Regions from separate parts of the Cupriavidus sp. SK-3 genome, predicted to be linked through region 1. Evidence: predicted binding sites of a transcription regulator. Region 1 holds the regulator's gene; each other region holds the start of a gene.
What was found. The regulator LexA, encoded in region 1, represses DNA repair genes until DNA is damaged. The targets are predictions, from matches to a motif close to ACTGTATNNNNATACAGT.

Region 1 (7,769 bases):
GAAAAGGCCGATCAAAGCCTGCTTCGAGCGAACCTTCTTGTCCGCAGTCGCCTGCGCAAGGCACAGGTTCCAGTCGCAAGTTAGCGCGATGACGGCAGAAGAACCTGTATTCCTCGCTTCACTACCGTGAAGCCGATCGTGACCAAAGCCCCGGCCAGCAGGCCGATCATCGCATTGATCAACATCGGTGCCGCTATTTCCAGTCCACTGCCGAGCAACGGTACTTCCCCAAGCATTTGCGTTGTTACCTCCGTCAGGTGATGCATGCCAGGAAATCCGTGTGCCAGTATCCCGCCGCCAACCAGGAACATTGCCACGGTACCCACAACGGAAAGTACGCGCATTAGCCAAGGCGCCAGCCGAAGAATCCCGCGGCCCACGGCTTGCGCGAGAGTGGAGGCTTTCTGACTAAGATACAGGCCGGCATCGTCGAGCTTGACGATGCCGGCCACCAGCCCGTAGACACCCACTGTCATGACGAGGGCGATGGCGGACAGCACGGCCACCTGCGTACCAAACGGCGCGCCGGAGACGGTCCCCAGTGAGATCACGATGATTTCGGCGGACAGGATGAAATCCGTGCGCACCGCGCCGCGGATCTTCGCTTTCTCGTCAATTACTGAATCCGTCGGAGGATCTTGTGCCTGATGTTTGCCAGGAGGATCTACTTCGCTCCGCGACTCTCCGTGCATGAAGCGGTGCGCGATCTTTTCAAATCCTTCGTAGCAAAGGAACGCGCCGCCCACCATCAGCAGTGGCACGATCGCCCAGGGGGTCGCAGCACTGATTGCGAGCGCGGCCGGTACCAGAATCGCCTTGTTGCGCAAAGAACCCACCGCAACCGCCCACACAACCGGCAACTCGCGATCGGCTTTCACGCCGCTGACCTGTTGCGCATTGAGGGCAAGATCGTCGCCCAGGACGCCAGCGGTTTTCCTGGCAGCCACCTTGCTCATGGTTGCCACATCGTCAAGGATCGAGGTGATGTCGTCGATCAGCAAAAGCAGGCTGGTGCCGGCCATATTTCAAGCTCCCATGTCGGTGCTGAGTAGGAGAGGTCCTTCAGGTGATCAAGGCCGCATGGCAAGATATTGCCATTGAAAATGGATGAGCGCCTGAACAGGTCGTCCAATGACATGTGGGCCGCCGAGACACCGCCTGATGCGGTAGCGCATACGAAGATCGAGTTGGAACTGGCGGCCAGAAGCGCCAGGCGTGAGCGAGCTAACGGACCTGCGGTGGCAGACGATCCCCCGCTATCGATTGGCACAGGTGTGGCCGTGATAACCAGGAGACGCGCCTTGGGGAGAGTATCGATCGTCTCTCCCCGCGCAAGAACCCTCTTGTGAGGGGTTCTGCAGGTTATCCGGGCCCGCCACGTTCAGGCTTTTTGGAGAGTGTCGGAGCCAATTAGCGACGGCTCCTGCCCGGTGTGGATGCAGTTGTCCTATGCGAGCTGGTTTGCCGTCATGCTAGGATTTTGCCAGGCTCTGGGAGATAGCCATGGTTCAAAAGCTGTTCCACGAACTGCCCGTGAATGAACGCGGCGACTTTGAATCCGCCTGCGCGCGGCATGGATTTGTTCTAGAAGACTTCGAGGTGAGCGAGGAAGAGGGCATTTCGCAAGGCAGCGGGTCGAGTCATATCCCCCGGAAAATCACTGTCGCCCGAGTGGGCGGAGACGTCCAAGTCTATCCTGCAGCTACCGGCATTTCGTGGACAGTCGCATTTGAACGAGACCTGGAGCGCGGCGAATTTGGATTTCCTCTTGCGGACTAGCTAAGGGATGGGGGGAGGTCGCTGCGTGGAAGAAACGGAGGAGGGTTGTGCTGACACCGGCGGTTAGCAAGTAATCCCACCGTGGGAGGATGGCGGGAATGGCCCCTGGCTTTGGGGTGCACAAATGAAAACAGCGCCTTGGTTAAGGCGCTGTTTTGCAAGGAAAATTCTTGGGGTGGCTGATGGGACTCGAACCCACGACGACAGGAATCACAATCCTGGACTCTACCAACTGAGCTACAGCCACCGTAGAGGTTGTTCAGCTTGCTGCTGAGCAACGAAGAACAAGATCATACAATACCAAAAGGCAGATGGCTAGCACTCTGCACAATTTTTTTCTCTGCGCTGCCTTATGCGATTTCAGCCGGTTAGGTCGGTTACCGCGATGCGCGCAAGTGAGTGCTGCTGTGGCCCACCTATGAAAGCTTGGCCGACTCCTCCAGCTCAAGCATGCGGCAGATGGCTGCCATGCTGCCCACCATGGTGCGTCGTTGCGCACCCTGGTAGATACGCACGCCTTTGGATTGGCGGAATGGTACGGGCTTGACGGGGCGGCGGGCGGAGAGGCGGTTGGCTGGCAGCATGGCTACACCTGGTGACTTGCAACAACAGTTAGCGGTGCCCGACTAGCGGGCGGCGTTGGCACAATCGGGCGTCGGCGTGATACGGGCTTGCCCGCCTCAGCCGCACTCGTCAGAAGCCGCTGGGTCGGATCAAGCCGACGGCGATACCTTCCAGAGAGAACTCCTCGCGGCCGGGGCGCACGATGATGCTGGGGAAATCGGGATTCTCAGCAATGAGTTCGATCGAGTCGCCGCGGCGGTTGAGGCGTTTGACGGTGACGTCGTCTCCCAGTCGCGCAACGACGATCTTGCCGTTCGGGGCCTCGCTGGCACGCTTGACCGCAAGCAGATCGCCATCGAGGATGCCGGCGTCCCGCATGCTCAGGCCACGTACCCGGAGCAGGTAGTCAGGCTGCACGTCGAACACCGAAGCGTCGACCTGGTATTGGCGGTCGATGTGTTCTGCGGCAAGGATCGGGCTACCGGCCGCGACGCGCCCGACCAGGGGCAGCGTCAGTTGCATCACGCCAGCCATTGGCAGCGAGAATTGGTCTGGTAGTTCTGAGTCGCTGCGCGAAACCTTGAGCCGGATGCCACGCGAGGCGCCTGGGGTGAGTTCGATTACGCCCTTGCGGGCCAGGGCCCTCAAGTGTTCCTCGGCAGCATTGGGCGATGAGAAGCCGAACTTGGCGGCGATCTCGGCGCGTGTGGGCGGAAAGCCCGTGTGCTGGAGGCTGCTGCGAATCAGGTCAAAAATCTGCTGCTGTCGCGGTGTCAGGGTCGCCATGGTCGCCGTGTTGGAAAGCACTGTATGTTTAAACAGTATGCTGTGATTTTATACAGTATCGAGTGAAGTGCAAGCGGAATTTTGGGAGTTTGCGCATCGACAGGTGCCTCGGGCGCGGCACGCCGCGCCGTGTCGCGCAAGTCTGGGCGTTACAATTCGCGGCACTTGCAGCCTCTTTTTTCGCTCGCTGCTCAATCTTTCTGGCTTTCGATCTCTATCTCGCCATGTCCCTCCTGCCTCGCGTCGTCGTGCTTGCTACCGGTGGCACCATTGCCGGTTCTTCATCCAGTGCTGCCAGCAGCGCGAAGTACCAGGCGGCCACAGTGCCTGTGACGGCGCTGCTTGATGCGGTGCCGGCGCTCGGCGACGTGGCCCGCGTCGAGGCAGAGCAGGTGGCGCAGGTGGATAGCAAGGACATGTCGTTCGCCCTCTGGACCCGATTGGTTGAACGCGTTGCGTTCTGGTCTGCGCAGGCCGATGTGGCGGGCATTGTGATTACCCATGGCACCGATACGCTGGAGGAGACGGCAATGCTGCTGCATCTGGCGTGCGTGGGCACGGTGCCGGTGGTACTGACGGCGGCGATGCGGCCTTCGACCTCCCTGTCGGCCGACGGTCCCTTGAACCTGCTGGACGCGGTACGGGTGGCTGCCAGCGCCGGGGCGGCGGGCAAGGGCGTGCTACTGGTGATTAATCAGGAAATCCATGCCGGGCGGGATGTGGTGAAGGCACATACGTCAGCGGTCAACGCTTTTGTGTCGCCGCTGGCTGGCCCGATCGGGTTCGTGCAGGACGACCTCGTGCGATTTGTCCGGGCGCCCCGACTGTTGCCGGACCAGGCCTGGGCCGTGCCATCCAAATGGCCGCAGGTGGAGATTCTTGCCAGTTACGCGGAGCCCGGCCGGTTGGTGGTGGACGCTTTGGCGCAGGCAGGTGTGGCGGGGCTGGTCGTGGCGGCCGCAGGCAACGGGTCGGTTCACCAGTCGCTGGTCGATGCGCTGGTGGACGCGGCCGGGGCGGGAGTGGCCGTGGTGCGTAGCTCACGCACCGGGGCAGGGCATGTGGCAATGCCGGCACCTCCACGACCGGCTTCAGGTGCCTTCGTTTCCGCAGGCGATCTCAATCCATATAAGGCGCGCGTGCTCCTGATGCTGGCCCTGGCGACTACGCCCGGACTGGCCGTGGATCCCGCTGCGTTGCAGGCGCTGTTCGCCGAAAACTAAGGCGGCTTGCTCGAGGGGGCAAAAACACGCTATACTTTAAGGCTATCCAACCTTGCTGCACCGGACATGGCGCCCGGGCGGCTTATCCAAAAGGAGCGTCAATGCGTCATTACGAAATCGTATTTATCGTCCATCCGGACCAGAGTGAACAAGTTCCGGCCATGATCGAGCGTTACAAGACGCTGGTCACGTCGCAGGAAGGCCAGATCCACCGCGTGGAAGACTGGGGCCGCCGTCAGATGGCCTACATGATCCAGAAGCTGGCCAAGGCTCACTACGTTTGCCTGAACATCGAATGCGGCAAGGAAACCCTGGCTGAACTCGAACATGCGTTCAAGTTCAACGACGCGGTGCTGCGCCACCTCATCGTTCAGACCAAGAAGGCCGAAACCGCACCGTCCCCGATGATGAAGGAAGTGCAGCGCGAAGAAGCCCGCAAGGCCGCGCAACAGACCAGCGAAGTCCAGGCCGCCTAAGTGCGGACTGTTGTGGTTGCCGTGGGCGTTGAACGCCGCGGCGGCAAGTGCGGGCATCGGTGCGGGAGAGTGCGTTGAACCAGTTAAGGCTCTGCGCAACGCTCGCGGAACGCGATGCCTTGCGTTACACCCCGGCCGGGGTCCCCGTTGTCAACTGCATCTTGCAGTACGCGGGTGAGACGGTCGAGGCGCAAACGCCCAGGCAGGTGGAATTCGCCATCGCCGCCATGGGAATCGGTCAGATCGGCCAGCGGCTAGAGCGGACTCCGCTCGGCGCGATGCTCGACTGCGAAGGATTCCTGGCCCGCAAGCACCGCAACAGCAAGGCTCTCGTCTTTCACATCACTGGATGTAAAGCATTCGAAAAGGATTGAATCATGGCATTCGTCAAACGTGACAACAAGAACAAGAAGCGCTTCCAGCAGCAAAACCCGCTGTTCAAGCGCAAGCGCTTTTGCCGCTTCACCGTGGCTGGCGTGGAACAGATCGACTACAAGGATCTGGACACCCTGAAGGATTTCATCGGCGACAACGGCAAGATTACCCCCGCCCGCCTGACCGGCACCAAGGCGCACTATCAGCGTCAGCTCGATACGGCTATCAAGCGCGCGCGTTTCCTCGCGCTGATGCCTTACACCGACCTGCACAAGAACTGATCGGCCCTAGGTCCGTTAAGGAGAAAACACGATGCAAATTATTCTGCTTGAGAAAGTCATCAATCTGGGCAACCTGGGTGACATCGTTCGCGTGAAGGACGGCTACGCCCGTAACTTCCTGATCCCGAACAAGAAGGCCCGCCGTGCTACCCAGACCGCGATCAGCGAGTTCGAAGTCAAGCGCGCTGAACTGGAAAAGGCAGCTGCCGAGAAGCTGGCAGCTTCGCAAGCCGAAGGCGAAAAGCTGAATGGCCTGACCGTGCAAATCACCCAGAAGTCGGGTGTGGACGGCCGCCTGTTCGGTTCCGTTACCAACGCCGACATCGCCGAAGCACTGGCTGGTCAAGGCTTCAAGGTTGAGAAGGCGCAAGTGCGCCTGCCGAATGGCCCGCTGAAGATCGTCGGCGACCATCCGGTCAGCGTTTCGCTGCACACCGACGTGCTGGTCGACGTGACGGTTTCCGTCCTGGGCGAACACGTCTAAGCATTGATCTTGCCGCTGGTCCCGCTTGCCTGTTTGGCAGGCAGGGACCGGTTGCCGGTATCGGGCTTGACCAAACAAAAAGGCAGGAGCAAAGCGCTCCTGCCTTTTTGTTTGGCCGCTACCCGCGTTTGCATCATGGCCACCGGGCTGGTTGCCCCGCCGTCACTTGGCCGGACGTGGTAGCAACCGGCTGCGAATTCTCCCCCGGCTGTCTGGCGGCGACCGTTATAATCCCTTCCCATGAACGCGCCCGTCGCAGACCCCCAACTAGATAATCTCAAGGTTCCACCGCACTCCATCGAGGCCGAGCAATCGGTGCTGGGTGGCTTGCTGCTGGACAATGCCGCCTGGGACCGTATCGCCGATTTCCTGTCCGAAGCGGACTTCTACCGCTTCGATCACCGGATGATCTTCCAGAGCATCTCCCGGTTGATCGCCGCCACCAAGCCCGCCGACGTCATCACTGTCTACGAGACGCTGCAGGTTGCTGGCAAGGCGGAGGAGGTGGGCGGGCTGGCCTATCTGAATTCGCTGGCGCAGAACACGCCTAGCGCTGCCAATATCCGCCGCTATGCGGAAATCGTGCGCGAGCGTTCGGTGCTGCGCAAGCTGGTCACCGCGGCCGACGATATCGCCAGTGCGGCCTTCGCCCCCAAGGGGCGCGAAGTGCGGGAGCTGCTCGACGAAGCCGAATCGAAGGTGTTCGCCATTGCCGAGGAGGGCTCGCGCGGACAGAAGGGCTTCCAGGAGATCCAGCCGCTGCTGACGCAGGTGGTGGAGCGCATCGACGAGTTGTACCACCGTGACTCGAGTACCGACGTGACGGGCGTGCCGACGGGATTTATCGATCTGGACCGCATGACCAGCGGCATGCAGGCGGGCGACCTGATCATCGTTGCAGGGCGCCCCTCGATGGGTAAGACCGCCTTCTCGCTGAATATCGGCGAGCACGTGGCAGTGGAGCAGGGCCTGCCCGTGGCGGTGTTCTCGATGGAAATGGCCGGCACGCAGCTGGCCATGCGTATGCTCGGCTCGGTCGGCCGCCTGGACCAGCACCGCCTGCGTACCGGCCGCCTGCTCGACGAGGACTGGCCACGGCTTACGCATGCCATCCAGCGCATGAACGATGCCCAGCTGTTCATCGACGAGACTCCGGCTCTTAGCTCGATGGAGCTGCGGGCCCGCTCGCGGCGGCTGGCGCGCCAGTGCGGCCAGCTTGGCCTGATCATCATCGACTATTTGCAGCTGATGTCGGGCTCGGGCGGTGGTGAAAACCGCGCGACCGAAATCTCGGAAATCTCGCGTTCGCTCAAGGGGCTGGCCAAGGAGCTCAACTGTCCGGTGATTGCGCTCTCGCAGCTGAACCGTAGCCTTGAGCAGCGGCCCAACAAGCGCCCGGTGATGTCCGACTTGCGTGAGTCCGGCGCTATCGAACAGGATGCCGACGTGATCCTGTTTATTTACCGTGATGAGGTCTACAACCCGGATTCGCAGGACAAGGGCACGGCCGAAATTATTATCGGTAAACAGCGTAACGGCCCCATTGGGACCGTGCGCCTGACCTTCCTGGGTCAATTCACGAAGTTTGACAACTTCAGCGGCGGCCCCGCTTTCTTCGACAACGATACCTGAAGCCTGTCCTGGCGCGGCTTGCCGGGCATCGTGGCTCGGCGGCAATGGTGGATTGTCCATGCCGCTTGTCAAAGTCCTCCGGCTTCGCTCCACAACCCTGTAAAATATTGCGTTTTGATGACAGCCGCCCCAGGGCGGCTGTCATGCAATGCGTACCTGCCTCATTCAG
Region 2 (7,769 bases), on a different contig from region 1:
GGCCGCCCGCGCCCTGCAGCAGGCGCGCCAGGGCAAGCCCAACGCGGCGCTCTCAGGGCGTGAGATCGACGAGCACTGTCCGCTCACGCCCGAGGCGCAAGCCCTGCTGCGTGGCGCCATGACCAAGCTGTCCTGGTCGGCGCGCGCCTATTTCCGGGCGCTGAAGATCGCCCGCACGATTGCCGACCTGGCGGGGACCGAGCTATTGCAGCCCAGCCATGTGGGCGAAGCCATCCAGTATCGGCGGGCGCTGCGTACGCCGTAGCGACGGCGCGCGTCCGGTTCGCACTCAGCCGCGCCGGGGCGGAGGCACCGCCACCGGCGGCTCCGTCGGCGGCGGTGGGTGTTCGATGGGCGGGAGATCGGGCGGAATGCCCGGCGGCGGCGGCTCCTCGTCCGGCGGCACGGTATGGGCCGGTCGTGCATGCAACCTGGCCTGCAGGGTGGAAGAGCTTCGCATTGCTTACCTCCGCTCGAGTCGTCCTACCTATTGAAGCAAACGCACCTGCGGGAAGCTAGCGGTAGATCAGGAGATCGGGAGACCGGGCCGGCGCGGATGCCGGCTCCGCTTCCTCAAGCCGGATGGCGCCTGACGAAGAACAGCGCGGCGCCCACGGCCACCAGCACGCTGCCGAAGATCCGGTTCTGCCAGCGCACCGCGCGCGCATTGCGGAACAGGCCGCGCATGCGCGAGGCCAGCAGCGCGTAGCCATGCATCACCACCAGGTCCACGGCGCACATGGTCACGGCCAGGATGGCGAGCTGGGGCGCGAGCGCATGGGCCGGGTCGATGAACTGCGGCAGCACCGCGACCATGAAGATGATGCCCTTGGGATTGGTCACATTGGTCAGCAAGCCGGTGGCAAAACGGCGGCGCGGGCTCAGCGCGGCAACGCGCGGCGCCTCCTGGCCCTGCGCCGCCTCATCCGGGGCGCTATCCACGCGGGCGCGCCACTGCTGCACGCCGATGTAGATCAGGTAGAGCGCACCGATCGTCTTGACCACGGCGAAGGCATGCTCGGACGCCAGCAGCAGCGCGCCCAGGCCGCCGCCCGCCACCAGCAGGATGATCACCAGGCCGGTCTGCAAGCCGAAGATCGTAGTGGTGGTCTTGCGCAGCCCGTACGACAGGCCATGGCTCATCGACAGCACCGCCCCCGAACCCGGCGAGACGGCAATCACCCAACAAGCCGCGAAATAGGCCAGCCAAACTTCCCAACGCATGAAAAAACTCCCTTGAACGGATTGATCGGCCCGCGCATTGCGGGCCGGCTAAGCGCAATAAGGCTCGGTTAGCGCCTAAAACGGATGAAAACCAGTGAGGAACTGGTCGACCTGCTCCGCCTGGCGCTGGTCGCGCGCGGCATCGCCGGCCTCCAGCACAACCGCCTGGTAGACGTGCACCCCGGAAGCCACCAGCCGCGCCGTCAGCCTGCGAGGCGACTGGTCCTGCGGCGAGACCGCCGCCACCTGCACCTCCACGCCGTCAAGCGCCACGGCGGGTGTCGCGGCCGACATCACCTTCACCTTGCGCGTCTTGACCGCTTCCGCGGGGTGGGGACCGAGGTTGCCAAGCAACCCCGCCTGCATCGATTCAAGCGCGGCCTGCCGCAACGCGGCATCGTCGGCGGGCAAGGTCACCACGCCAACGGCGAACAGGGTTTCGTCGATCCGGGCCGCGTCCATCGTCATTGGCAGCTTGCGCCCGGCAATGGCCACTTCGCGGGCGGCGCCGCTTGGCTTGCCCGGATAGAGCGCGGCGTACGCGCCTTCGTTGGACTGAATGGTACGCCAGTCATAGCGCGGCGAGCAGGCGATCAGCATGGCGCCGAGCGCAGTCACGGCGAGGGCGGTGGCAAGCGAGGACGGTAACAAGCGGGAAAACCGGCGGTGGGACATCTCGGCAGTGGGTACGGCAGCGTGCGGCAACGTTCGGCGGACATTGCCGGGGACGGTGCCCGGGATTGCGCGATCCCGCATCCAGGGCGCGCGGGCGGCACCACGGATGCGGACGGAAGCCGCTATTATCGGGGAACCTGCGTGCCAGCGCGCATCCACATTGCCAGCCCATGCAAATCCCGTCGCCAGGCCACCCGCCAGTCCCGTCCATGCCGCGACCGCGCCGTGCGCCCGCCCGCCGTACCTTGCGCGCCATGGCGGCGGTGATGGGTGCCCTCATCGTCACGACAAGCCATGGCGCCTTGGCCGCCAGCACCCGCCTGCCCGCGGCAACCGACCTGGCCGCCCAGGCCAAGGCGGCTGCCACCCGCGGCGAACCGCTGGTGGTGCTGGTCACGCTGCCCGACTGCGTTTACTGCGAAACGGTGCGCCGCAATTATCTCGGCCCGCAGGCCGCGGCGGGCGAGATCGTGGCGCGGGAGCTCGACATGACCGCCAACACGCCGCTGCGCAATGCGGATGGCAGCATGACCACGGCGCGTGAATGGGCCCGCAGCCGCAACGTGACGGTGGCGCCCACGGTGCTCTTCCTGGACGCGCGCGGCCGCTCGCTGGCCACCCCGTTGCGCGGCATGCAGCCTGACTTCTACGGTGCCTACCTGGAACAGGCGCTGGATAAGGCCCGCTCGGCGCTGGCCGCCGCGCCGGACTGAACTGCGGCTAATCGCCGCAGCGCGAGTGCCTCCATGCATGCATCCGGCAGCGCCGCGGCAGCGGCAGTAGAATAGCGGCTTGTCTGACCTGTCGGCGAGCATCATGACGACCTCCACTTCCCCAACCGCCCCTCCCGCGGCAAGCCCGGCCCGGCGCAAGCTCTGGCCCGCGATTGCCGCCGTGCTGCTGGTTGCCGTGCTGGCCTGGTTCGGCTACCGCGCCATCGCCCCGGCCACTGCCGCCCCGCCCGCCACCTTCACGCTGCTGTCGGGCGAGAAGGTCAGCACCGCCGATCTCAAGGGCAAGGTCTACCTGGTCAACTTCTGGGCCACCAGCTGCGTCACCTGCGTCAAGGAGATGCCGGACATGGTCAAGACCTATGACAAGTTCAAGGACAAGGGCCTGGAGTTCGTGGCGGTGGCAATGAGCTACGACCCGCCGATGTACGTGATGAACTATGCGCAAACCCGCAAGCTGCCGTTCAAGGTGGCGATGGACTCCGACGGCGCGGCGGCCAAGGCATTCGGCGAGGTGCAACTGACCCCGACCACCTTCGTGATCGATAAGGACGGCCGCATCCTCAAGCGCTATGTCGGCGAACCGGAGTGGGATGCGCTGCACAAGCTGCTCGACGGTGCGCTCGCCAAGGCGGCCTGATCCGCGCAGCCCGCCCGAATCCGCCAGAAAGGTGCCTGCCATGGCACCTTTTTTATTGCGGCAGCCCCACGCAATGGCCCCGGCCTTGCGCAGTTCGCCTGTATGGATATACAGTTACCGGCAGTTTTCCCCGCCCATGCCGGCGAGCGCACTTGCACGCCCGGCATTCCCAAAGGCCCCTGCCGTGTTACTCGATCCCGATCCCAGCGCCGTGCTTTGCGATGCACCCGCCAACAGGCAGGATGCCTGCGCCACGCCCGCCTACCTGTCCACCCTGAACCCGGAACAGCGCGCGGCCGTGACCCACGAGCCCGCCGCGCCGCTGCTGATCATTGCCGGCGCCGGCTCGGGCAAGACCAACACGCTGGCGCACCGGGTCGCGCACCTGGTGCTGGGCGGCGCCGATCCGCGCCGCATCCTGCTGCTGACGTTCTCGCGCCGCGCGGCGTCGGAGATGGGGCGGCGGGTCGAGCGCATCGTGGACCAGGCGCTCGGCATGCAGACCTCCGGCGCGGGCCGCGCCGCGCTGACGTGGTCGGGCACCTTCCACGCCATCGGCGCGCGCCTGTTGCGCGAGTACGCCGAGACGCTCGGCCTGTCGCCCAGCTTCACCATCTGCGATCGCGGCGATGCCGCCGACCTGATGAATGTGGTGCGCCATGACCTCGGCCTGTCCGCGCAGGCCTCGCGTTTCCCGCGCAAGGAAACCTGCCTGTCGATCTACTCGCGGGTAGTCAACACGCAGGCCCCGCTGGAAGACGTGCTCAAGCAATGGTTCCCGCGCTATGCCATGTGGACGGATGCGCTGCGCGGGCTGTTCGCCGGCTATGTGGAAGCCAAGCAGAAGCAGCAGGTGCTCGACTACGACGACCTGCTGCTCTACTGGGCGCAGGCCCTGGCCGAACCCATGCTGGCGCAGGACATGGGCGCACGCTTCGACCATGTGCTGGTGGACGAATACCAGGACACCAATGCGCTGCAGGCCGCCATCCTGCTCGCACTCAAGCCCGACGGGCGCGGCCTGACCGTGGTGGGTGACGATGCCCAGTCGATCTATGCCTTCCGTGGCGCCACGGTGCGCAACATCCTCGATTTCCCCGGGCAGTTCACCCCGGCCGCGGACATGGTCACGCTGTCGCAGAACTACCGCTCGACCCAGCCCATCCTGGCTGCCGCCAATGCGGTGATCGGCCTGGCGGCCGAACGCTATACCAAGGACCTGTGGTCGGAGCGCGGCTCGGCCGAAAAGCCGGAGATCGTCGTGGTCAACGACGAAGCGGACCAGGCCCGCTACGTGGTCGAGCAGATCCTGGCGCGGCGCGAGGCCGGGCTGGCGCTGCTGTCGCAGGCCGTGCTGTTCCGCGCCGCCGACCACAGCGCGCAGCTCGAGATCGAACTGGTCCGGCGCAACATCCCCTTCGTCAAGTTCGGCGGCCTGAAATTCCTGGAATCCACGCACGTAAAGGATGTGCTGGCGGTCGTGCGCTGGCTGGAAAATCCGCGCGACCGCATGGCGGGCTTCCGCAGCCTGCAGCTATTGCCCGGCGTGGGACCGAAAACCGCCGCGCGCGCGCTGGACGCGGTGGAGATCGCCACCGAGCCGCTGTTCGCGCTGGAATCCTTCGACGCACCGCCGGCCGCCGCCGAGGCGTGGCCCGATCTGCTGGCGCTGGCGCGCAGCCTGATGGCGCCGGCCGCGCCGTGGCCCTCGGCCTTCGAGCAGGTGGTGGCGTGGTACCAGCCGCATCTGGAACGCCTGCACGACGACGCTCCCGCGCGCGCGGCCGATCTCCAGCAACTGGAACGGATCGCCGCCACCTACGCCTCGCGCGAGCGCTTCCTGACAGAACTCACGCTCGACCCGCCGGACGCATCGAGCGACGAATCCGGCGTGCCGCTGCGCGACGAGGATTACCTGATCCTGTCCACCATCCACTCGGCCAAGGGCCAGGAGTGGAAGGCGGTCTACGTGCTCAATGCCGTCGACGGCTGCATGCCTTCGGACCTGGCCACCGGCACCACCGAGGAAATCGAGGAAGAGCGCCGCCTGCTGTATGTGGCGATGACCCGCGCCCGCGACCACCTCGACATCGTGGTGCCGCAGCGCTTCTATGTGCACCAGCAAACGGGCTACGGGGATCGCCACGTCTACGCTTCGCGCACGCGCTTCCTGCCCAACCGGGTGATGCCGCTGTTCCACAGCCGCGCCTGGCCGCCGCCCCCGCCGGTGGCGGACGCGCCAGCCAGGGCGCCGTTGCCCAGGCTCGACCTGGCCGGGCGCATGCGGGATATGTGGCGTTGAACTGCCGTTGACGGCAGGCTGCCCTACAACCCGTAGCGCTTGATCTTGTCGTACAGCGTGGCCTTGCCAACCTGCAGCAGGTCCGCGGCCTGGCTGACCGCGCCGCCGGTGCGCGCCAGCGTATCGGCGATGACAGCACGCTCGTAGTGTTCCATGCGCTCCTTGAGCGGCGTGGAGTCGTCGAGCGCATCGGCGCGCGTGCCGCCCTCCGGCACGCCCAGCACCAGACGGTCGGCGGCGTTGCGCAACTCGCGCACATTGCCGGGCCAGGCACGCTGCATCAGCGCCTGGCGCTGCAGCTCGGAGAGGATGGGCGCGGGGCGCTGGTAGCGCACCGCCGCCACCAGCATGAAGTGCTCGAACAGCGGCACGATATCCTCGCGCCGCTCGCGCAGCGGGGGCAGCGGGATGGTGACGACATTGAGCCGGTAGTAGAGATCCTGGCGGAACGTGCCTTGCGCCACCAGCGCCTCGATATCCCCCTTTGCTGCCGCCACGATGCGCACATCGATTGCGATCGACGCATTGGACCCGAGCCGCTCCAGCGTGCCCTCCTGCAGCACGCGCAGCAGCTTGACCTGCAGCGCCAGCGGCATGCTCTCGATCTCGTCGAGGAACAGCGTGCCGCCCGAGGCATGCTCGAGCTTGCCCACGCGGCGCTTGCCGGCGCCGGTGAAAGCGCCCGCCTCGTGGCCAAACATCTCGCTCTCGAAAATGGCTTCCGGCACCGCGCCGCAATTCAGCGCGACGAACGGTGCATGATGCCGGGGCGACAAGGCATGCAGGCTGCGCGCCACCAGCTCCTTGCCGGTGCCGGTCTCGCCGTTGATCATCACCGGCACGTCGGTGGCGGCCACGTTGGCCACCAGCATGCGCACCTGCTCGATGGCCGGAGAGCGCCCGATGATACGGGTGCCCGCGGCCGGGCCGGCCAGCTCGCGCCGCAGGGCGCGGTTTTCCAGTTCGAGCGCGCGCCGTTCCAGCGCGCGGCGCACGGTCTCGGTCAGGCGGTCGGCGCCAAAGGGTTTCTCGATAAAGTCGTAGGCGCCTTCGCGCATGGCCTGTACCGCCATGGTGATGTCGCCGTGGCCGGTGACCAGGATCACGGGTACGCCCGGCGCCGCGTTGCGGCAGTGCTGCAACAGGTCCAGGCCGCTGGCGCCGGTGAGCCGCACGTCCGTCACCAGCACGCCGGGGAATTCCGGCGACAGGTGCGGCATGGCGGCTTCGGCCGAAGGCAGCGCCAGCACGGAGAAGCCAGCCAGCTCCAGGCTCTGCGCGGTAGCCTGGCGTACCAGGGGTTCGTCTTCGACGAACAGGACACGCAATCCGTCTTGCATGGCGATGCTCACTCAGTATGGGTGGGAGAGGTGGATCTTGGCGCGGCGCGGGGCGCACCGCCATCGGGCGCAGGTGCGCGCCGCAGCACCACCACGAATTCGGCGCCGCCATCCGGCCGGCTGGCCGCGCTCAGCTGGCCGCCGAACTCGCGCACGATGGAGGTCGAAATGGCCAGTCCAAGGCCGAGGCCCTGGCCGATTTCCTTGGTGGTGAAGAAGGGCTCGAACAGCCTGGGCAACACGTCGGCGGGAATGCCGGTGCCGTTGTCGCGCACCGCGATGCTGACGGTGTCGCCGTGCTCGCTGACCGCCACTTCCACGCATGGCGCGTCCGGCGCAGCGGTGGCCAGCGCATCCAGCGCGTTGCCGATGAGGTTGAGCAGCACTTGCTCAAGCTTGAGCTCGTCGGCCCACACCGCAGGCCCGGGCGGCTGCGACAAGCCCTCCACCCTTAGCGTGACGTGGGCGAGCCGCGGCGCCATCAGCGCCAGCACGTGATCCAGCGCGGCGCGCACATGCACCGCGTGGCGGCGCTGGCGCGCCTTGCCGGCGAACAGCTTGAGCTGCCCGGTGATCTTGCCCATGCGTGCCGTGAGATCGGCAATGGCGGCCAGGTTGTCGGTCACCGCATCGAGCTTGCCGCGCTCCAGCAGCACGCGGGTGTTGTCGGAAAAGGTGCGCAGGGCCGCCAGCGGCTGGTTCAGCTCATGGGTAATGCCCGCCGCCATCTGGCCCAGCGCCGCCAACTTGCTGGCCTGCACCAGTTCGTCCTGTGCCGCGCGCAGTTCGCCCTCGGCGCGCGTGCGCTCGGCCACTTCGGCTTCCAGTTGCTCGTTGATGGCCATCAGGTCAGCCGT
Region 3 (7,769 bases), on a different contig from region 1:
ACTAAATTTACAGTACCTGGAGAAAATTTACCTTAAGGTAATGCGCGGGTTTAATGAGTAATGGACATCCAAGATACGCGCGAACAACGCCTGGCCCAAGTGCTGGAGAAACAGTTCGGAGGCTCGATCGCACGCCTCGCGGACCGCGTCGACCGCGAACCCTCATATTTCTCCCGAGTTTTTTCGTCGGAAGGCAAGGCCGGAAAGAAGCGCATCGGCGAACGGCTTGCCCGCGACATCGAGGCCAAGCTCGGCTTGCCTCGGCTGTGGCTGGACGGCAGCATGGAGGATGCTGTCGCCCCCTCGAATGACGAGATCCTCCCGCCTGGCGTGGCCATTCGGGTGGCTCGCTTGGTCAAGGACTTGCGCAACGAGGATATCGACCGCCTGCTGACGGCCATTGAGTTGCTGATGCAGGTCGAGGGCGTGCGCTCGGTGCGCAAATATGGCAAGGGCGCAAAACAGGCGCAGGTACTGACGACCGGAAAGCGCACGGCAACTGGCTCCGCGAGCGGGGCGGTACACGAGTCCGGCACGCGTGTCGCCGGGAAGCAGCGAGGCAGGAAGAAGCCGGCAGACTGACGCAGCCGGGGTCGTCGGCGACGCAGCATCGGCAGCCTGGGCGGGACCGGCTGGGGGCGGGCCCGGCTGCCGCCGTGCCTGCACTTTAGCGTCCGGCCGGCTCAGAGTTGAAAATGTCGTCGATTGGGCGGCAGTGTCAGCAATTATTCGTCTTCGCCGAAAGGCAACTCTCCCTGGACCGGCGCCGACGCATACTCCAGCTCGCCGGCTGGTGTCAGCGCGCTCACCCGTACGCCCAGTAGCCGTATCTTCCGGTTCAGCGGAACGCGTCTGACGCATTCGGTGGCGGCGCGCCGCAACAAGGTGGCGTCGGCGGTCGGGGCCGGCATGCTGAGGTCGCGGGTGACGGTGTGGAAGTCGTCATAGCGCAGCTTGACGCCGATGGTGCGGCCGACGTAGCCCTTGCGGCGCAGGTCTTCGGCAAGGCGCTGGCACAGGCCGGTAAAGACTTCGCCGAGAGCCTGGCGATCATGGCGCGGATGCAGGTCGCGCTCGAACGTGGTTTCGCGGCTCATCGACTTTGGCTCCGAGCTGATGACCACGGGGCGTTCGTCATGACCTTGCGCGATCTCGGCGAGCCACGCGGAATAGCTGCGGCCAAAATGGGTCTGCAGCAGTCCGAGGTCCGCGCTGGCGAGGTCGCCAACGGTGGCGATGCCGAGCGCGGCGAGTTTCTCCGTGGCTTTCGGGCCGATGCCGTTGACCTTGCGCACCGGCAGCGGCCAGATGCGCAGCGGGATGTCTTCCGGCGTCAGGAGGGTAAGCCCATCGGGCTTGTCCAGTTCGGATCCGATCTTGGCGAGGAGCTTGTTGGGCGCGATGCAGATGGAGCAGCTTAGCCCCGTAGCCTCGCGAACCGCTTGCTTGATGCGGCTGCCGATATCGGCGGGCTCGCCTGGCACATCGCTCAGGTCGATGTAGATTTCGTCGATGCCCCGGTCTTCGACCTGGCTCGTGAACGTGGCGACGGCCGCCTTGAAGAGCCGGGAGTAGTGCCGGTACGAATCGAAATCGGTGGGCAGCAGAATGGCGTCAGGCGCGAGCTGGGCTGCCTTCATCATGCCCATGGCGGAAAAAACGCCGAGCGCGCGCGCTTCGTAAGTCGAGGTGGTGACGACGCCCCGTCCCGCATAGTCGCGCAGGCGCGCAAAGCGCCGGCTTCCGTCTTCAAGCGTCTCGGGCACCGCATTCCGTCCGCCGCCGATCACCACGGGCATGCCGCGCAGTTCCGGATACCGCAACAGCTCGACGGACGCATAGAAAGCGTCCATATCCAGGTGGGCGATGCGGCGGGGGGCAAATGACATGGCGTCAGCGAACGGGGTTGACGACGCGCCCCGGCCGCGAGAAAGGACTCGGGGGCGGGTCGCCTCGGTTACTGTATGCATATACAGTATATCGAATTCTACAAGAAGAATCCCCGCGGCGCCCCGGCGGGCCTACCAGCGATGGACGTAAGTCGCCGTCAGCACGATGCCCGCGGCGGGCAAGTGCGAAGTGTTATCGCTTGCGCAGCAACTGGCTCTAGGGGGGGTAGTAGCAGCGGTTCAGCAGGTTCTGGACCCCCACCGTGACGCTGTCTTTCTTGCTGGCCTGGTAGCGGCTGATGAGATCGGTTCACGTCGCGTGACAACGGGCTTTCCCGCCGCATCTGGCTTGCCGGCAAGCTGAAAATGCCAGCGCGGAGCGCGGGCGAAAGCCCACCGCTTATCGGCGCCTGTCGCTCAACGCAGCAGGAACGCGATATCGTCCACGCTGATTTCCGCGATGGCCACGCCCCGGCGTTGCTGGAACAGGATGTGCTGGAGAACCCGGCGGCGTTGCCTGGTAAAGACAGCCAGGTCGATGGGGATGCCGGCGCGAGCATAGTGTTCGACCAGCAGCTTGTAGGCACGATGCCGCATCTGCAGGGCTTCGCCCTCCGCCCGCAGCTGGCTCGTGTCCTGCGGCACGACGCTTTCGGTCCGGCGCAACGCCTCCATGGCGTGGGCGTGCATGTCGCGGTAACGATCGAGTTCGGCTTGCGTCGAGCGCAGCCGTTCGCGTAGCGCGCGGACCTTGCGCTGCAGCTTCAGCGTCATGCCTACGCCATGCTCGACCAGCGCGACGGTTTCCAGCGCATGGCTGGCGGCGGCAATCGTGTTTTTCCAGATTCCCCCGTCCGTCGCCTCGGTTTCCGCTGCCCACCCGTTGCTGATTCCGCTAAATATCTTCATATGACCCCTTGACCCTTGTACAGATTTCCGGCGGCCGGCTTTTTGGTAGCCGGTCCTGTCCGGGTGCACGGCGGCCGGGCCGCGTTGGCGCGCCTGCCGTGTCGAATCGGCATCGTTGTACTGGCGCATGCGTTGGCTGGCATGCCTCGCGCCGATGAGCCGATGACCTGGGCATGCTACGGTCTCGCCGTTCGCGGGCCAAGTAGAAGATGCTTAGATCTGGTATTCCCGATGCAAATGTCGCTCAATGTACGGGCGCGAATGTCTCGCCAAAGCCGCGTCGCCGGGCAGCCTGCGCGATGCGCGGCCAGCGATAAAGCGCCCCTTCCCAGACTTGCTGGGGGGGCGCGTCCCCGAATCCTGGCGAAATAGCGCAACCGGGTCCTCGATAACGTACGGATGCCCACGAATCGGACTAGGATGCATGTATGGCACTCAATTTCCCCAATCCCAGCCGGAGCTACGACCCTTCCAGGCATTGCGTATGTTTTTGGGGCTATGACAACTCGCGTGAAATCGCCTTCGAGGTGGACCGCGCGGTACTCTCTACCCTCAGCCCTGAATTGCGCCCGGACGAGCCTGCCGTGCTCGATGCATTCGACCGCCACCGCGATCACATCCTGGAACTCGCGCGGGGGCTCTATTCCCGCAGCCGGCAGAACCGGTATCAGATTTCCTGAACGCTGTTCAGTCCGGGCAAACGCAGTTCGCTCAGGCTGGCGCCTCCGGAGATCCTGCCGCAACCCGCGGCGGCAGCGGTGCGGGCTCGGCGGCCAGCTTTTCCGCGGCGTAGGGGCGCAGGAAGCTGCGCGCCAGTTCCGTATCCCTGCAATTCAGCCAATCATCCCACTCCGTGCCCGGGACGATCACGATCATCCGTTTTTCCTTGCCCGGCGCATGGAAGCGTTGCATCAACGGGTGGTGCTCCGAATTGATGGTCAGCATGGTGAAGCTGAAGACGTCCTGGCCGCCTTCGCCAGGCCATGCGCGCCAGAGGCCGGCGATTGCCATGGGCTCGCCATCCTTGAGCCAGATCCGCCAGCGTACCGCCTTGCCGGTTGCGTAATCGGGCTCATAGAAGCACTGCGCTGGTATCAGGCATAGCTGACCCTGTTTCCACGCCGCCGAGAACGTCCGTTTTTCACCCACCGACTCCGAGCGCGCGTTCGTGGTGTCGAACCTCGCCACGCCGGGCGGAATGCGCTTCCTGGGGACCATCCCGAAGGTGCCGGCCAGGCATTGCCGCTGGCCGTCGTGGTCCGCCACGAGCAGCGGCGCGACGTAGTCAGGCCACGTTTCGGGAGGCCATTCCCGCACCGGACAGGTGACGCCGAAGACGTCGCGCAGAACGGCCGCCTGCACGGGCGCGTAGTTGACGCACATGGCTTGTCTCCATGCCGCTGCTGCATGTGAAAGGGAATATCCAGTATGGCGGACGGGCGGGCAGGACCAAAGTGACACCGCGCGGTTGTTTCGCGATCACGGCAGCGGGCCGACTCGGTCGCTGCGGTCATCGGCCGCTGAGCGCGCGAGGATCAGCTTTCCTGGGCTTCCAGCGTGAAGCCGGCGCCGTCATCCTGGCGCAGCAGCGTCACCAGGGCGGGCATGGCCGCCTCCAGGGTTTCCTTCAGGCGCCACGGCGGATTAACGATAAACATGCCGCTGCCGTGCAGGCCAAGGCCACCGGAAACCGGATGCTTGACGCGCAGGCTGACGTGCAGCCAGCTTTTGAGCGGCAGCTTCTTCAACTGCACCGGCAACTGCACCGATTCGCGGCGCTGTACCTCGGGATACCAGATGGCGTACATGCCGGTGGCGAAGCGCTGCAGGCCATCCTGCAGGGTCCGCAGCACGCGGGCGTAGTCCTGCTTGTCTTCGTAGGAGGGGTCGATCAGCACCAGCGCGCGGCGGGGCGGCGGCGGCAGGATGGCGTTGATTCCGGTGAAGCCGTCGCCGTCGTAAAGCATGACGCGGCGGCCGGCGCCGCGGAAATTCTCACGCAGCACCTGGATTTCCGTGCTGTGCAGCTCGAACAGGCGCAGGCGGTCGGCGTCGCGCAGCATCTGCCAGGCGAGCCAGGGCGAACCGGGGTAGTGCTTCAGGTTGCCGTCCGGATTAAGGGTACGCACCTGTTCCAGGTAGTCCTCGAGCAAGGTCGGCATGGGCCTCTTGGCGGCGGCGGCCTGCCACAGCCGGGCAATGCCGGTTTCGTATTCGCCCTTTTTTTGCGCGTAAGCGTGGTCGAGCGCATAAAGCCCGGCGCCGGCGTGCGTGTCGATATACCAGAAGGGTTTGTCTTTCTGGCTCAACTGCTCCAGCAACTGGACCACGATGGCGTGTTTAAGAACATCGGCGTGGTTGCCGGCGTGGAAGGCGTGACGGTAGCTGAGCATGGCGAGGCGGGAAAAGGGCGTGCCGATGCCGGCCTGGACGGGCCGGCGGCACAGGGCGCTATGCTACCATCGCCGGGCTCTGGCGCTGCCATACGGCTGTTCGCGGTGCCGCGCGAGACGCCAGCATCCCGGGCGCCCTGGCTCGCCATGGTGCTCCGGCCTGCGCGCCAGCGTCGTGTCCCGACCCTTTCCTGTCCGACGTTCTCTGTCCCCTCCTTGTCCAAGTTTTGCCCATGACCCGCGCCTTAGATCTCGCCGAGCCCGTTTTCGCCGCCTCGGGCCCGCCATACTCGCAGCGTTACGGGGATGTCTACCACAGCGACGAGGGTGGCCTGGAGCAGGCCCGGCACGTTTTCCTGGCGGGCAACGGCTTGCCAGGCGCGTGGGGCGGGCGCGACCAGTTCGTGATCCTGGAGGCCGGGTTTGGCCTCGGGCTTAACTTCCTGGCGACGTGGCAGGCGTGGCGGGCCGATCCCGCGCGTTGCCGGCGGCTGCATTTCGTGTCGGTGGAAAAGCACCCGTTCGCCAGCGACGGTCTCGCCGCCGTCCACGCCAATTTGCCGGGCCTGACGGAACTGGCGCCGCTGGCCACGCAGTTGCGGCAGGCGTGGCCGCTGACCTTGCCCGGGCTGCACCGGCTGGAGTTCGAGGGCGGGGCGGTCGTGCTGACGCTTGCATTCGGCGATATCGATACCGTGTTGCCAAGGCTGGCGCTGGGCGTCGACGCGTTCTACCTGGACGGCTTTGCGCCCGACCGCAATCCCGATATGTGGCAGCCACCATTGATGAAGCGGCTCGCCCGGCTGGCGCGTCCGGAGGCCACGCTGGCGACCTATGCGGCGGCCGGTTTTTTCCGGCGCGGCTTGCAGGCGGCTGGCTTCGAGGTGAGGCGGGCGACCGGCTACGGCAGCAAGTGGCATATGACGGTGGCGCGCTTCCCCGCGGCGCGCGGCCAGCGCCGGCATCCCCCGCCAGCCGCCGCTAACTGGCCCGGGCGACACGCCATCGTGATCGGTGCCGGGCTGGCAGGCTGCGCGGTCACGGAGCGCCTGGCCGCACGCGGCTGGCGTGTGACGCTGTTCGACGCGCATGATGGCCCCGCGCGACTGACTTCCGCGCATCGCGCGGCAGCCATGCACCCGCATCTGTCGTCGGACGACAGCCTCCTGTCGCGCTTGTCGCGCGCCGGGAACCTGTTCTCTCTGAGAGCCTGGGAGGCATTGGCCGCGGCAGGGCATGCGCCGGGCTGGCAGGGGTGCGGCGTGCTGCAGATTGGCGCGGATGCGGAGGACGCCCGAATCCAGCGGGCGGCGCTGGCCGCGCTGGGGTTTCCCGAGGCGTTCGCGCGCTGGATGCCGCCCGACGAAGCCGCGCGCCGGCATGGCGCCGCCGTTCCCCATGGCGGACTCTGGTTCGGGCAGGGCGGCTGGGCGCCGCCGCCTGACATCTGCCACGCGCAACTGGCGCAGGCTGGAGCAGCGGTGACGACGCATTTTGGCCGCCGGGTCGCTCGGCTGGTGCGTGCCGCGGATGGCTGGCAGGCCTTGGACGACGTCGGGGCGGTGATGGCGCAGGCGCCGGTGATGGTCCTCGCCAACGCGCACGAGGCGCTGCGCCTGCTGCCGCTGCACCATATGACGATCGACCGCGTGCGCGGGCAGCTGACCACGCTCGAGGCCGCGCAAGTGGAGCGGCTGGGCACCTGGCCGGACTGCGTGGTGACCGGCTCGGGCTATCTGTTGCCAAGGGCCGGCGACGGTAGCGCGCGGGTCGGCTCCAGCTACGAGCCGGCCGCCGAAGGGCAGGGCGAACTCGCCGAGCGCCCGGAAGTGCACGCGGAGAATCTTGCCAGGCTGGGCTTGCTATTGCCGGATCTTGCCGCCGCCGCGGCGCGGCTGAACCCGGCGGTCCTGCGCGGCTACGTTGGCGTGCGCAGTGTTTCACACAATCGCCTGCCGCTGATCGGCCGCATTGCCGATGAGGCGCAGGCCGCGCGCGACGCCGTCGCGCTGCGCGGCGCGCGTCTCAGGGATATCCCTCGTCTTCCCGGGCTCTACGCGGCACTTGCATATGGCTCGCGCGGCCTCACATGGGCGGCACTGGGGGCGGAGTTGCTGGCCAGCCAGATCGAAGGAGAGCCCTTACCGCTCGAACTCGAACTGGCCGAGGCCATCGACCCCGCGCGGCTGCTGGTCCGTGCCTTGCGGCAAGGGCAGGTGGCAAGCGAGGCGGAAGGCGCGGCCGCGCCATCCGAGCCGGTTCCCGGCTAAAAACTGCCGGAACCGAATGAAAACCGTGCGATAATCCCCGTTTTCCGTTTGCGTGGGCCTGCGCCCGGATGCTCCGGGTTCGTCGGTTTTCCACGCGTACCCGCAGTTTTCGATAGCGCCCGCGTACCGGGCATCGGCATTTGCCGTCGCTTTGCCTGTGTCTTGTCGGGCACGCGAGCGGGGTGCGCTTACGAACACAACAACATTTCTGGATTGGATCAACGACCATGTCGAATGTCATTGAAAACCTTGGCAAACTGGACCGCAAGGTGACCCTGGCCATTCCCAAGGCCGAAGTCGAAAAGGAA
Region 4 (7,769 bases), on a different contig from region 1:
TCGTCGGCCCGGCTCAGCAACCCTTGGCTGCGCGCTGCCTCGATCAGATCGGGGCGCTTCTTCGCAGTATTCGCGAGCGCCTGCTGGCGCCGCCACTTCTCGATCTCGGCATGATGGCCCCCGAGCAGTATCTCGGGCACCCGCACACCTTCGTATTCTTCCGGCCGCGTATAGTGCGGACAGTCCAGCAGCCCATTGACGAAGCTGTCCTGAACCGCCGACTGGGCATCGCCCAGCACGCCCGGCAAATGCCTGACGACCGCGTCGATTACGGCCATGGCCGGCAACTCGCCCCCCGACAGCACGAAATCGCCGAGGCTGATTTCCTCATCCACGCGCCGCTCGATCAATCGCTGGTCGATGGCTTCGTATCGGCCACAAAGCAGCACAAGGCCGGGACGCTGCGCCAGCGACATCACCTTCTGATGCGTCAGGGGCGCGCCTTGCGGCGACATCAGCACCACATGCGGCTTCACCGGCTCGCCCGGCACATCCGCGGCGGCTTGCGCCGCCAGTTGCGCCGCACATGCCGCGCCGATTGCATCTTCCAGTGGCTTGGCCAGCATTACCATGCCAGGACCGCCGCCGTACGGGCGATCATCGATCGTACGGTAGTTGTCGCTGGTGAAATCGCGCGGATTCCAGGTGCGCAGCGTATAACGCTGCTGCTTGGCCGCCCGGCTGGTGATACCCCAGTCGGTCAGCGCACGGAACATCTCGGGAAATAGCGTGATCACATCGAACTGCATCCGCCCCTCCCTATACTTGCCCACCCGGCCGCCGCCAGCCGAGCGTCCGTTGCCGGACCGCTCAGTAGTCCAGGCCCCAGTCGACCACCACGCGTCTGGCCGAAATATCGACCGAGCGCAGGAATGCGTCGACAAAGGGGATCAGGCGCTCGCTTGCCTTGCCGTCAGGCAAGGTATGCGCTACCTGCAGGATCTGGTGCGCGCCGTTGTCGATCAGGCCGGACACTTCGCCCAGCGACTCGCCCTGCTCATTGAACACGGCGCAGCCGATCAGATCGACCCAGTAAAATTCGTTTTCATCCGGCGCGGGGAAATCCTCGCGACGAATCCAGACACGGCGACCCTTGAGCGCTTCCGAGTGGTTGCGGTCGGACACGCCGTTCGCCTGGGCCACCACGGTACCGCTATGCTCACGGGATTGCACGACCTTCACGCACAATGCCTCCGATGCCACGGCATCGGCCGCGCCCACCAGGCCTGTCGGCGGAGCTTTCAGCAGCCACCAGCGGCGCGCATGCAACAGCGCGCTCGCATCGTCGGCATGCGGCTGGACCTTGATCCAGCCCCGAATGCCGTAAGCCGCACTGACGTAACCAACCTCGATCAGGTCGTCCGGCAGCTTATCGGTATATGCCAGCGCAGCCGGAAACCCAGCTACGCCCTGCGGCTTGAGACTCGCCTTTTCCTGCACACCGGCCTTGGGCCGGGCCGAGGACTCGAGCGGCACATTGAGCGGCCGCCGCGCCGGGACGCCTTGCTTGCGTTCTGTCACGTGTCGTTTGCCACGCGTCGCGAAACGCGCGTCACAACAATCAGGCTACGGCCTTGGCGGCGTTCTGCTTGACCAGACGGGCAACCGTCGGCGACAGCTGTGCGCCCACGCCTTGCCAGTAGGTCAGGCGGTCTTGCACCAGGCGCAGGCCTTCTTCGCTTGCCGAAGCCAGGGGATTGTAGAAGCCGATACGCTCGATGAAGCGGCCATCGCGACGATTGCGCGAGTCTGCCGCGACGATATTGAAGAAGGGGCGCTTCTTGCTGCCACCGCGAGCCAGACGGATTACGACCATGGTTTGATTCCTCAGAAAACTTGATGTTCGAACACGAAACGCAAGAGTATAGACCAAATCCCGAGCCCAAACAAACACTTAGAGCGATTGACTCGACACCTGGCTACAGGCATCGTGGCGAAAACCCCGACAGGAGATCTTGCCGTGCGTTCCCACCTTCACATTCGCGCCTTCCGCGCACTGCTTGCAGCCACTTTCGCCGCGGCTGCCTGGTTCGGTCCCGATACAAGCGCGGCCACGGCCCTGCCGCTGGAGCAGATCCAGCTGCCGCCGGGGTTCCGCATCGACGTGCTGAGCCAGGATGTGCCGGAAGCACGGGGCATGACCATGTCACCGGCCGGCACCCTCTTTATCGGCAGCCTTGGCCAAGGCAAGGTCTATGCAATCAGCAACGCGCTGGCGCCTGACCCGAGGGTAAGGGCAATCGCCACCGGCCTGACCATGCCGGTAGGCGTGGCCTTCCGCGACGGCGCCCTTTATGCATCCTCGGTCTCGCGCATCGTCAGGCTCGATGACATCGAAGCCCGGCTCGACACCCCGCCAAAGCCGGTCGTGGTGAGCGATCGCTTCCCCTCCGAAACCCACCACGGCTGGAAGTTCATCGCCTTTGGTCCGGATGGCTATCTGTATATTCCGGTCGGTGCGCCCTGCAATATCTGCAAGCCTGACGAAAACCGCTACGCCAATATCATGAAGATGAAGCCCGACGGCTCCGACCTGCAGGTAGTAGCCAGGGGCGTGCGCAATTCGGTGGGCTTTGACTGGCACCCGGTCACGCGCCAGCTGTGGTTCACGGACAATGGGCGCGATCAGCTGGGAGACGATGTGCCAGACGACGAACTCAACCGCCTGACCCGTGCCGGCCAGCATTTTGGCTATCCATACTGCCACGCCGGCAGCGTTGCCGACCCTGAGTTCGGCAAGCAGCGCAACTGCTCGGAGTTCGAGCCACCGGCCGCAAAGCTGGGCGCGCATGTCGCCTCGCTCGGGATGCGCTTCTATACCGGCTCACAGTTTCCCGCCGAATACCGGAACAATATTTTCATTGCCGAGCACGGCAGTTGGAACCGTAGCGCGAAGGTCGGCTACCGCATTGTCCGGGTAGTGGTGAACGAGAATGGCCAGGCAGCACGCCAGGAAGTCTTCGCGCAAGGCTGGCTGCAAGACGGCAAAGCCTGGGGCCGGCCGGCCGATGTCCTGGTCGCCCCGGATGGTTCGCTGCTTGTCAGCGACGACACGGCGGGCGCCATTTACCGTATCCGCTACGCGCCGTGAGCCGTTGAAACGCCACTCCCCGCATAGCCCGCAGGCAAGCCGCGAAACGTACCGGTGGAGGCGAAACAATCCGTTACACCAGTAACGGCTTTTGCATATGCGTCCCGAAGGCCCGTGCGTACCATGAACCCATATCTCGAACAACTCACCGCGCGACAGGATACTGGGATTCCGCATGCTCCCCCGCACCTTCCTGCGCGACTCGGTGGCTGGCATCCTGTTGGCCGTTTCAGTGCTCGGCCTTAATGCTGTCAGCCATGCGCAGGTCGCGTTTTGGCAACACAGCCGGCCCGAAGGCCGGACCGCGGGCAATGGTAACGCGCGCGGCCAGGGTGGCTGGGAGATGGCCAGCGTACGCGCCGAACGGCAAGACCATGTGCGCGCCCAGATCGAAAGAATGGAAGCCCGAGCCCGCGCTGATGACCGCCTTAACGGCCGCCCCTTGCCTCCCCAGGAGCGCGATGATGAGCGCGGCCGCCCAGCCGATCGCAACGCGCAAGGCGACAACGCGCGCGGCGAGCAGCGCGGTCCCGGCACCGGCCCCGGCTGGCAGGCGCGGGGACGCGACGGCGGCCGTTAGGTCCGCCTGACACCTGCATCCCCCCCGCCTGTTTGCCCTCCAAACGGCGGGATCCGCCTCGCTTTCCTGTACCCCCTTCCTCCCGGCTGTGCCGCGCACGGAACTCCCGTGTGCTTCGCCGTCCGACCCGCATCGCACCCGGCCTTCCCGCGCCTGCGCCCGAGGCCAGCGTACAATGAGCGCCGGTGCCGGCTTGACTGGCATTGATCTGATCTTGCGCCGGTCGCCCCCTGGCCGGCCATCAACCTAGTTGCCGCCTCATGCCTGCCGCTACCCAAGTTCCAGCCGCCACCGCATTCGTCAAGCCGCTTCGGGGCAAGTCCAAACTGCTCACGGTCGCGCTTGCCTTCCTGTTCGGCAGCTTGGGCTTGCATCGCTTCTACCTGGGTGGTTTGCGCGACAAGTTTGCGTGGGCTCACCTGCTGGCGGCCCTGGCCGGGGTCATCGGCGTCATTTCGATACAGACTGGCGCCGGCACGCCGGCCCTGAACTGGACCTTTGCCATCGCCGGTGGCACGTCGGTGATCAGCGCCTTCCTGGCGGCCATCGTGTATGGCCTGCGCCCGGACGATAAATGGGATGCCCGCTTCAATCCCCATGGCAAGCCGACCCGGTCTGGCTGGCCGGTCGTGATCCTGGTTATCCTGTCGCTGCTGATCGGAACCGGCCTGCTGATGGCCGGCCTGGCCATCAGTTTCCAGACCTTCTTCGAATCCCAGGTCGAAGCCGCTCGCGCCCTTTCGCAGTAATTGGCAGTTCCAAGGCCCAGGGGCCCAGGCGCCATGCACTTCGACCTGCTGGATATCGCGGTGTTCGTGCGCGCGGCGGCGCTGGGCAGCCTGTCGGCGGCGGCGCGCGATCTCGGGCTGTCCACGTCATCGGCCAGCAGCCGCCTGGCGCTACTCGAACAAAAGCTCGGCACGCGGCTGCTGCACCGGACCACGCGGCGCATTTCGCTGACCGGAGACGGCCAACGCTTTCTTGTGCATGCCGGGCAATTGCTCGACACGGCCGACCAGGCCGCGCAGTCGGTAGGCCGGGGGGCGGAAGCACCACACGGAATACTGCGCGTCACGGTGCCCGCATCCTTCGGCCGCCAGCACGTCTCTCCGGCCATCCCAGCCTTCCTTGCCGCCTACCCCGGCCTGACGCTGGACCTACGGCTGACGGATCAGGTGATCGGCCTGGTGGAGGCCGGGGTGGACGTGGCGCTGCGCATGGGTGCCCTGCCCGACTCATCGCTGGTGGCCCGCCCGCTTGCCCCGAGCCATCGCGCCATTTGCGCCTCGCCCGCCTACCTTGCCGCCCATGGCACGCCACGGCACCCGGAGGACCTGCGCAACCACAATTGCATCGTGCTTGGCGACCAGGCCTCCTGGCAGTTCGACACGGCGCTGGGCAAGACCGCGATCGCCGTCAGCGGCAATCTCCGCACGGACAACGGCGAGGTCATCCGGGATGCGATCCTGGCTGGCATGGGACTCGCGCTCAAATCCACCTGGGATGTCGGCCCCTACCTGCGCAGTGGAGCGCTAGTCAACGTGCTGCCCGATTATCCGGTGCTGCCGTCGGTATCGATCTGGGCGGTCTACCCGAGCCGCCGGCAGGTGCCGGCAAAAACCCGCGCCTTTACCGATTTCTTTGCGGCGCGCTTCGGCTCCCCGCCCTACTGGGACCGCCCCGAGGCGGCACCGCCTGCCTGACTGGCGTGGCTCCCGCACGGCAAAACACACCTTGGCTGTTTTTGCGAAGTGCTGCAGCAGGAATAACCCATTGCAGAGCCGCCGTCCCGCACGGACCCCGTCGTGCATGATTCGCCGAATCTTCTGCTTCCGGGGACATCCACCCTTTACTCCTTGCCGGTTGGCCGGCGAACACTGTATATTTATACAGTATCAACCGTAGCCGCAGGACTGCAACCGTGACGACCCGACCTCCCTCCTCCAGCCCGCTCAAAGGCCGGGCGGCGCGCTCGAACAACGTCAGCCGTTTCGATGCATGGACCCGCGAACGGGTCGACGAAGAGCCGCGAGCCATCGATGAGCCAGAGACATCCCAGATCCAAACCATTGTCTTCACGGAGAAGGCGAAACGCATCGTCTCGCGCAACCAGTCGCCGGACCTGCCCTTTGACGCTTCCATCAATCCTTACCGAGGATGCGAGCACGGTTGCATCTACTGTTATGCCAGACCCAGCCATGCCTATCTGGGACTTTCGCCGGGCCTCGACTTCGAAACCCGCCTGTACGCGAAGGAGAACGCCGCCGAACTGCTCCAGGCCGAACTAGGCAGCCGCGGCTACACGCCATCGGTCATCGCGCTGGGCGCCAATACCGACCCTTACCAGCCCATCGAACGCAAACTCCGCATCACACGGGGCATACTGGAAGTGCTGGAACGGTTCAACCATCCGGTGGCCATCACGACCAAGTCGGGGGTTGTCACGCGCGACATCGACATCCTCCAGCGCATGGCGGCCAGGAACCTGGTCCGGGTCCATATGTCCGTCACATCGCTCAATAATGAGATAGCCCGCACGCTGGAACCGCGGGCGAGCGCGCCGGCGCGTCGCATCGCAGCCATCGCGTCGCTGAGTGAGGCCGGGATTCCCGTGGGCGTGATGGTGGCGCCCGTCATCCCAAGCCTGACCGACCCGGAAATGGAGTCCATCCTGGAGGCGGGTGCCAACGCTGGCGCGAAGACAGCCGCCTATATCCTGTTGCGGCTGCCGCGCGAGGTAGCGGATCTGTTTTCCGAGTGGCTGGCCACCTACCATCCGCTGCGCGCCCGGCATGTCCAGAGCCTGATCGCGCAGATGCGGGGAGGCCAGGCCTACGACTCCAGCTTCGGCACGCGCATGACAGGTACCGGCATTTTTGCCGAACTGCTGCGCAAGCGTTTCAAGCTGGCCTGCCAGCGCCATGGGCTAAACGCCGAACGCCACCCCCTGACTACCGAACATTTCTCAAGGGCCGGTGCAACGCCGCAGATGTCATTGTTCTAGACAGATGCCGGCAGGGTCTCAGGCGTGCGGCGCCTTCTCGTCGACCGCGATCGCCAGCGTCTCCTTGATCTCCTCCATCACCACGTAGCTCTTGGACTGCGCGGCGCCGGGCAACTGCAGCAGGATGTCGCCCAGCAGCCGGCGATACTCGCCGATCTCGCGGATGCGGGCCTTGATCAGATAGTCGAAATCGCCCGAGACAAGGTGACACTCCAGCACCTCGGGAATGCGCGACACCTCGCGGCGGAACTGCTCGAACATATTGCCCGACTTGTTGCCAAGCGAAATCTCCACGAACACCAGCAGGCCACTGCCAAGCAGCACGGGATTCAGGCGGGCGTAGTAGCCCATGATGACGCCGTCGCGCTCCATGCGCTTGACCCGCTCGATGCACGGCGTGATGGTCAGGCCAACCGCTTCCGCCAGCTCTTTCATCGACATGCGGCCGTCCGCCTGGAGCAAGGCCAGGATCTTGCGGTCCAGCCGGTCCAGGCTGCGCACGGGCTGGCGACTTGTTCTCATTAGTTCTTCCTGTTTCCGTGAAAATTACGATAACTATGACTGCACATATTTCAATAGTATAGAGATAAATACTCTATCCACACTATTTCTTGGTTGTGAGCCCCCGACTATGCGCGTTCTCGTTCTTGGCAGTGGCGTAATTGGCGTGACCAGCGCCTGGTACCTGGCCCGTGCCGGCCATGATGTCACCGTGATCGACCGCGAGGCCGCGCCCGCGCTTGGCACCAGTTTTGCCAATGCAGGCCAGATCTCGCCGGGTTACGCGTCGCCGTGGGCAGCGCCTGGCGTGCCGCTCAAAGCCATCAAATGGATGTTCCAGGAGCACGCGCCGCTCACCATTCGCCCGGACGGCTCGCTGTTCCAGCTGCAGTGGATGTGGCAAATGCTGATGAACTGTACCGCCGACCGCTATGCCGTCAACAAGGAACGCATGGTGCGGCTGGCCGAGTACAGCCGAGACTGCATCCGCACCCTGCGAGCCGATACCGGCATCGCCTACGAAGGCCGCCAGCAAGGCACCCTGCAGATCTTCCGCACCGACGAGCAGCTCGACGGCGCGGCCAAGGACATTG

Region 2: the regulator LexA is predicted to act here: its motif matches at 3,368-3,385, upstream of CF70_RS32960 (ATP-dependent helicase).
Region 3: the regulator LexA is predicted to act here: its motif matches at 1,960-1,977, upstream of dinB (DNA polymerase IV).
Region 4: the regulator LexA is predicted to act here: its motif matches at 5,548-5,565, upstream of CF70_RS01235 (PA0069 family radical SAM protein).

The regions. Positions count from the first base shown of each region.
Region 1 covers NZ_JFJV02000257.1:44,327-52,095, reverse strand. The annotation lists gene CF70_RS27280 (DUF808 domain-containing protein) at 81-1,022, opposite strand; gene CF70_RS27275 (hypothetical protein) at 1,504-1,779, shown strand; tRNA gene CF70_RS27270 (tRNA-His) at 1,951-2,026, opposite strand; gene CF70_RS37090 (hypothetical protein) at 2,196-2,363, opposite strand; gene lexA (transcriptional repressor LexA) at 2,473-3,129, opposite strand; gene CF70_RS27260 (asparaginase) at 3,354-4,352, shown strand; gene rpsF (30S ribosomal protein S6) at 4,454-4,828, shown strand; gene priB (primosomal replication protein N) at 4,903-5,202, shown strand; gene rpsR (30S ribosomal protein S18) at 5,206-5,484, shown strand; gene rplI (50S ribosomal protein L9) at 5,516-5,968, shown strand; gene CF70_RS27235 (replicative DNA helicase) at 6,209-7,600, shown strand.
Region 2 covers NZ_JFJV02000295.1:29,524-37,292, reverse strand. The annotation lists gene CF70_RS32985 (YifB family Mg chelatase-like AAA ATPase) at 1-265, shown strand, start outside; gene CF70_RS37145 (hypothetical protein) at 290-460, opposite strand; gene CF70_RS32980 (LysE family transporter) at 574-1,224, opposite strand; gene CF70_RS32975 (membrane protein) at 1,300-1,899, opposite strand; gene CF70_RS32970 (thioredoxin fold domain-containing protein) at 2,166-2,612, shown strand; gene CF70_RS32965 (TlpA disulfide reductase family protein) at 2,716-3,270, shown strand; gene CF70_RS32960 (ATP-dependent helicase) at 3,455-5,572, shown strand; gene CF70_RS32955 (sigma-54-dependent transcriptional regulator) at 5,596-6,912, opposite strand; gene CF70_RS32950 (sensor histidine kinase) at 6,921-7,769, opposite strand, start outside.
Region 3 covers NZ_JFJV02000240.1:50,237-58,005, reverse strand. The annotation lists gene CF70_RS33975 (hypothetical protein) at 100-582, shown strand; gene dinB (DNA polymerase IV) at 726-1,889, opposite strand; gene CF70_RS37060 (hypothetical protein) at 2,307-2,927, opposite strand; gene CF70_RS25025 (DUF1488 domain-containing protein) at 3,227-3,478, shown strand; gene CF70_RS25020 (SOS response-associated peptidase) at 3,510-4,181, opposite strand; gene CF70_RS25015 (23S rRNA (adenine(2030)-N(6))-methyltransferase RlmJ) at 4,334-5,191, opposite strand; gene mnmC (bifunctional tRNA (5-methylaminomethyl-2-thiouridine)(34)-methyltransferase MnmD/FAD-dependent 5-carboxymethylaminomethyl-2-thiouridine(34) oxidoreductase MnmC) at 5,425-7,461, shown strand; gene tig (trigger factor) at 7,689-7,769, shown strand, end outside.
Region 4 covers NZ_JFJV02000018.1:891-8,659, reverse strand. The annotation lists gene trmD (tRNA (guanosine(37)-N1)-methyltransferase TrmD) at 1-749, opposite strand, end outside; gene rimM (ribosome maturation factor RimM) at 811-1,440, opposite strand; gene rpsP (30S ribosomal protein S16) at 1,562-1,816, opposite strand; gene CF70_RS01255 (PQQ-dependent sugar dehydrogenase) at 1,961-3,091, shown strand; gene CF70_RS01250 (hypothetical protein) at 3,267-3,671, shown strand; gene CF70_RS01245 (NINE protein) at 3,932-4,420, shown strand; gene CF70_RS01240 (LysR family transcriptional regulator) at 4,454-5,374, shown strand; gene CF70_RS01235 (PA0069 family radical SAM protein) at 5,593-6,675, shown strand; gene CF70_RS01230 (Lrp/AsnC ligand binding domain-containing protein) at 6,694-7,197, opposite strand; partial or broken gene CF70_RS37250 (FAD-dependent oxidoreductase) at 7,307-7,769, shown strand, end outside.